2 regions of the Alteromonas sp. ABV2_168 genome follow, and region 1 is predicted to be linked to the other one. Evidence: predicted binding sites of a transcription regulator. Region 1 holds the regulator's gene; the other holds the start of a gene.
The links. The regulator LexA, encoded in region 1, represses DNA repair genes until DNA is damaged. The targets are predictions, from matches to a motif close to TACTGTATNNNNATACAGTA.
Positions count from the first base shown of each region.

Region 2: the regulator LexA is predicted to act here: its motif matches at 1,690-1,709, upstream of recA (recombinase RecA).

Region 1 covers NZ_JBSWYQ010000001.1:133,959-137,109, reverse strand. Annotated here, with positions in the region: gene ACXAH4_RS00660 (YceI family protein) at 1-149, shown strand, start outside; gene ACXAH4_RS00655 (serine hydrolase domain-containing protein) at 259-1,398, shown strand; gene lexA (transcriptional repressor LexA) at 1,500-2,126, opposite strand; gene ACXAH4_RS00645 (type 1 glutamine amidotransferase domain-containing protein) at 2,384-3,061, opposite strand; gene ACXAH4_RS00640 (aldehyde dehydrogenase family protein) at 3,103-3,151, opposite strand, start outside.
Region 2 covers NZ_JBSWYQ010000011.1:121,817-124,967, reverse strand. Annotated here, with positions in the region: gene ACXAH4_RS16345 (methyl-accepting chemotaxis protein) at 1-121, opposite strand, end outside; gene recA (recombinase RecA) at 500-1,537, opposite strand; gene ACXAH4_RS16335 (CinA family protein) at 1,746-2,261, opposite strand; gene mutS (DNA mismatch repair protein MutS) at 2,591-3,151, shown strand, end outside.

The sequences.
Region 1 (3,151 bases):
CAGGTGTACACCCGATGACACAGAAAGAAGCGATAGGTTTTGATGCAATGACCACCATCAAGCGTTCTGACTTCGGGATTGATATGTATGTACCGAATGTGAGTGACGAAGTCACGCTGCACATCACCACAGAAGCACAAGCTAAATAAGTTTTCGCATCACCGTCCAGATGCCCGGCCCGCGCGAGCGGGCTTTTTTATTGGTAGCGGCCTGTTAACTGCGGTAGTCTGATTGTTTTTATTGTCAGGGATTGCTTCTATGTTGCGCCGCGCTGTTTTCTCCTCTTTTCTGTTATTTTTAACACCCTCTGTTTTTGCCAAAGATCTTCCTTCCGGCGCTATTAACGCTCAGTTTGAAGAAGCGGTAAGTCATGACACAGTGCCGGGTATAACCATGGCACTGGGCAACGATAAGGGCATGCTGATGGCTAAAGGCTACGGTTTTGCCGACGTGGAAAACCATGTACCGATGACGACAGATCACAAGGTGCGTATCGGCAGTGTCTCTAAACTCATCGCTACGGCCGGATTAATGCGTCTTGCGGAAGCGGGCAACATTGATCTGGATAAACCGGTAACTGAATACGTCAGCGCATGGCCTGCTGATAAACCGGTCATTACTCTGCGCCAGCTTACCTCACATACAGCAGGCATCAGGCACTACAAAGAAGGTGCCAATGAATTCCTTCTGAATGAAAGTTATCCGGATATCGACAGTGCACTGGCGATGTTTAAAGATGATCCACTGCTGTTTGCACCCGGCACAGATCACCGTTATTCAACGTTTGCCTGGACACTGGTCAGTGCCGCAATGGAAGGGGCTGACGCGTCCCGGGATTTCCGCGCCATCATAAACGAAGAAGTGTTCGCGCCGCTGAAACTGGACAACACGGTATTTGACGACCAGTACACCATCATCGATCACCGGGCGAGACCTTACACCGTACACGAAGGTGAGCTGATTAATGCGCCACAAACGGATCACAGCTATAAATGGGCCGGCGGCGGTTTTATTTCTACGCCGTCAGATATTGTCCGGTTTGCTGTAGCCCATGTGGCAAGCGATTACCTGAAACCAGAGACTACCCGCGCCATGTTTACTCCTGCCAGGCTTAACAATGGTGAAACCGTGGGCTTCGGCATAGGCTGGAAAACCGGTTTTGGCGATTACAAAAAACGTAAAGCGTATAAAGATAACGTGAGCGCGCTGGCTTTGATGGACGATATTCCTGATGCAGTGATGCACTCAGGTGGCAGTATGGGCGGCATTACAATGACCATTCTTTGCCGTGAACATAAAACAGCGGTTACTGTAGTAAAAAATGTCAGTGGTGAAGACAATGCTGATGTTTTTCTGCTGGCGCTCAAGACACTGCACTTTGCACATACCAGCCAATAGTAAAGAAAAAGGGCGATGATGGTTTATATCATCGCCCTTCCAATTTTTAGCGCTGTGGCCAGCGCACACAATAGTTATTGCACCGCGCTTAGCGAAAGGACTTACATCCAGTCAGCATTGCGGATTACACCTACAGCCAGACCTTCAATGTTGAATGGTTCAGCAGCAAGATCCACCTTTATGGTATCGAATTCTTCATTTTCTGCATGCAGCCAAACTTCGCGGCCGCGTTTTTCCAGACGTTTTACCGTGACATCCTCATCAACCCTGGCAACAACTACCTGCCCATTGTGCACGTCAGTAGTTCGGTGAACGGCAAGTAGATCACCATCCAGAATACCGATATCTTTCATACTCATACCGTTTACACGTAACAGGAAATCCGCACGGGGGTGGAACAGATCAGGGTCGACCTTGTAATGCATTTCCACATGTTCCTGCGCCAGAATAGGTTCACCTGCCGCAACACGGCCGATTAACGGTAAGCCTGCGTCTTCATCGTTTTCTGCTTCCAGCGGAATATTCAGCTTTATACCCCGTGAGGTACCCGCCAGAATTTCGATTACACCTTTACGGGCCAGCGCCTTTAAATGCTCTTCTGCTGCATTAGCTGATTTAAACCCTAATTGCTTCGCAATTTCCGCACGGGTGGGCGGCATGCCGGTTTCCAGCATGGTGGTTTTGATCAGTTCGAGAACTTCCGTTTGTCTTGGAGTAAGTGGACGCATAAACAGCCCTGTTTTTCTATACAGTTCCTGTGAGTATATACAGTTGCGCTGGTTTGACAAGGGCTGCCGGCGAAATTATTACGCTTATTCAGGGGGCGCAGTTAACAACGCCTGGTTTTCATTGCAACGATATGCATTAGTTGTACATTGTAATACGCTGTTTTAGTTCTCCTTGGGAATAAAAAGGTATCTTCTTATCAAGAAATTTTAGCCAGGGGCCTCCTAATCAGAACGCCACCGGCTAAATTTGAGGGAAATTATGCAAGTTGTTTAATCAAGGCTTGCGCGACAGCTTCGGAGCTGGCTGGATTTTGGCCTGTAATCAATCGGCCATCTTCAACTACGTGAGGCTCCCAGTCCGCACCTTTTTCATAGTGACCGCCAAGACGAATGAATTCATCTTCTATCAAGAATGGCACCACATCAGTCAACTCCACCCCCGCTTCTTCTCCGTTAGTAAAGCCAGTAACTTTACGACCTTTGATAAGCGGCTCGCCGTTATCAGTTTTTACATGACGCAGGACCCCAGGGGCATGACACACAAAACTGATTGGCTTGCCTGCCCGCTCAAACGCTTCGATCAGTGAAACAGACTGTTCTGACTCAGCAAGATCCCACAGGGGGCCATGGCCGCCCGGATAAAACACCGCATCAAAATCTGTGTGTGACACGTTTTCAAGTTTGACAGTGTTCGCCAGTACTTGCTGCGCTTGTTGGTCTTGCTTAAATCGCTCAGTCGCAGGGGTTTGAAAATCAGGCAAATCACTTTTCGGATCCAGAGGTGGTTGTCCCCCCAGAGGTGAAGCCAACACCAACTCAGCACCAGCATCTGTAAAGGTGTAGTAAGGCGCTGCAAACTCCTCCAACCAAAAGCCTGTTTTTTCACCGGTGTTACCCAGCTCATTATGCGATGTAAGTACCATTAAGATTTTCATATAAACCTCTCTATCTTTTAACAATATGGATGAATCAATGATTAAAAAAAAGCGTCTACGGCTGCTTGTTTGTCTGCATACGGTGCTCGC
Region 2 (3,151 bases), on a different contig from region 1:
CGGTCTGCCTGGTTTTATCGCTGACAATATTGAGCAGGAAAATCGTTGCTACAATCAGTAACAATGCGATAGCACCGCCAACAATGAGCACAAATTTTTTCTGAAGTGAGAGTGATTTCATAACGCGTTCCCGTGTTTGTGTTTCACCTTCCATATTCGGGAGCTGGTGAAATCTTTTTTATAAGTTTATGTTTTTAACGGCAGTCATCTTCACTTCTACAGTAAATTGAACGATAAAAAAGTGCATTCCTCGTCTTTTGTACAGTTCATTACCTACTGATTTTATTGTTCTTTTCATTAGATAACACTAATAAAAGGAGCTAAATGGTCTACAGAGGCCTTCTTACAGGACGGCTCGCCTTTCCGGGTATTGATTTTTTTAAAACCGGTTTTTCACACAAAAAAAGAAGCCAGCTTTTCAGCTGGCTTCTGATTTAATTTACTGTCTATTGATTTGTCGTTTCATGCGCAGCCTTTCACAGGCTGCCGGACATAAATCTTACAATTTCTCTTCTGTTTCGCCTTCGGCTTCTTCAGGCTTCACTGTTTTTTGAGCCAGTAACTCTGCGCGCAGCTTAGTTTCGATGTCATTCGCAATATCAGGGTTATCTTTCAGGAACGCCATTACGTTCGCTTTACCCTGACCAATACGGTCACCGTTGTAGCTATACCAGGCACCGGCTTTATCAACCAGCTTCTGCTTCACACCAAGGTCAATAAGTTCAGCTTCCTTACTGATACCCTCGCCGTAACGAATCATGAATTCCGCCTGCTTAAACGGTGGTGCAACTTTGTTCTTCACCACTTTCACACGGGTTTCGTTACCAACAACCTCATCACCTTCTTTAACCGCACCGATACGACGGATATCCAGACGCACAGAGGCATAGAATTTCAACGCGTTACCACCTGTTGTGGTTTCAGGGTTACCGAACATAACACCAATCTTCATACGGATCTGGTTGATGAAGATACACAGCGTATTCGATTTCTTGATGTTAGCGGTAAGCTTACGCAGTGCCTGAGACATCAGACGTGCCTGAAGACCCACGTGAGAATCACCCATCTCACCTTCAATCTCTGCTTTCGGTGTTAACGCAGCTACCGAGTCAACAATTACTACGTCGACTGCACCGGAACGAACAAGCATGTCACAGATTTCCAGCGCCTGCTCACCGGTATCAGGCTGAGAGACCAGCAGGTCGTCAATGTTTACGCCCAGCTTTCTTGCATAGACAGGATCCAGTGCGTGTTCAGCATCAACGAATGCACAAGTTTTGCCTTTCTTTTGCGCTTCAGCGATAACTTGCAGTGTCAGAGTTGTTTTACCTGATGACTCAGGACCGTAGATTTCAACAACACGCCCGCAAGGTAAACCGCCTATTCCAAGTGCAATGTCGATACTGAGTGAACCGGTAGAAATGGCTTCGATATCATGCGCCTGATTGTCACCCAGACGCATAATGGCACCTTTACCAAATTGCTTTTCAATTTGGCCAAGAGCGGCGGAAAGAGCTTTGTTTTTGTTGTCGTCCACGATATTATCCTCAAGATAATGACTGTCCGGTAGTTACCCTGTCGTATTACGCTGCCACTTTTACTTCTGTTATTTTTTAACTTCCGCAAAATATGATTCGGTCAGCGCTTCAGTAACTCACGAAACGTAATTCGAATGTTGAGTGCATTTTATACTGTATAAGCATACAGTCAAGTAAGATTTCACAATTAGTCTGTCAAATCCCGTTTTATACAGCAACCAGTCGTTGGTACAGATATGAAACTGCATGGGCAATGGCCTGTTCCCGCACCGCTAACCGGTCACCGGAAAATACGTGACGCTGCGTGATGAGTTCACCGTCTATCATAAAGCCAAACCAAACTGTACCCACCGGCTTTTCCGCCGAACCGCCGCCAGGCCCTGCAATACCACTCACCGACACGCCAACCTGCGCACCACTCTCCTGAACAACACCCTGCACCATTTCAGCTACAGTTTGTTCCGACACTGCGCCAAATTCCGCAAGCGTTTCAGCTTTCACTCCAATAAGTGATTGCTTAGCCTCATTTGAATAAGTGACCCAGGATTGATTGAACCAGTCAGAACTACCGGAAACAGAAGTTAATACGTAAGCAATTCCACCACCGGTACAAGACTCAGCACAGGATAAATGCCAGTTCCGCCGGCGAAGCACATCTCCGGTGGCAACCACCTGTTTAAGTAAGGCACTGTCTTGTGAAACAGTTGAAAAATCTGCGCTCATACGAATAATACTCACCAATGAATTAATTCCGTTGTACCATTTTACACATTTAGCGGACGCCGGAGTGATTAAGTTCAATCCTGTCGGGGAAGGAATTGCTTCGTGTTTCCAATGCAGTTCCATGCTCCGGCCGGAAGCGCCTGACTGAGAAGGCGCGCGTACGGAATACGAGGACTGCATTTGAAACCGTCTGCCGCAGGGAAGCGGCAGTCGAGGCCCCATGGATGGGTTTACGCCGTGTTTCAAATGCAGTTCCGTCTTCCGGACAATAGCGCCTTCGCAAACAGCATCAACATAACAAAGAGGTTTTCTTGGAATCACATACGCCGATGATGCGCCAGTATCTGGCCATAAAAGCACAACATCCTAATATTTTACTGTTTTACCGGATGGGAGACTTTTATGAACTCTTCTATGACGATGCCAAAAAGGCCGCACACCTGCTGGATATTTCATTAACAGCCAGAGGCAAATCCGGCGGTGAACCCATTCCCATGGCGGGAGTGCCTTATCACGCAGTGGAAGGTTACCTGGCGCGCCTGGTAAAAATGGGCGAGTCCGTGGCGATTTGTGAGCAGGTTGGCGATCCTGCCACCAGCAAAGGGCCGGTAGAACGTCAGGTTCAGCGTATTGTCACCCCGGGTACAGTCACCGATGAAGCACTATTAGAAGAGCGCCGTGATAACCTGCTTGCTGCAGTGTGTGGTCACAGCATGCAGTACGGCGTTGCCACCCTCGATATCAGCAGCGGACGTTTTCTGGTGGTTGAATGTGACAGCGATGAACAATTGCTGGCCGAATTGCAACGCCTTAATCCTGCAGAACTGCTTTATCCGGAAGGATTCGAGGGTTTACCTCTTATTGAAAAACGAAAAGGTTTACGTCGCCGT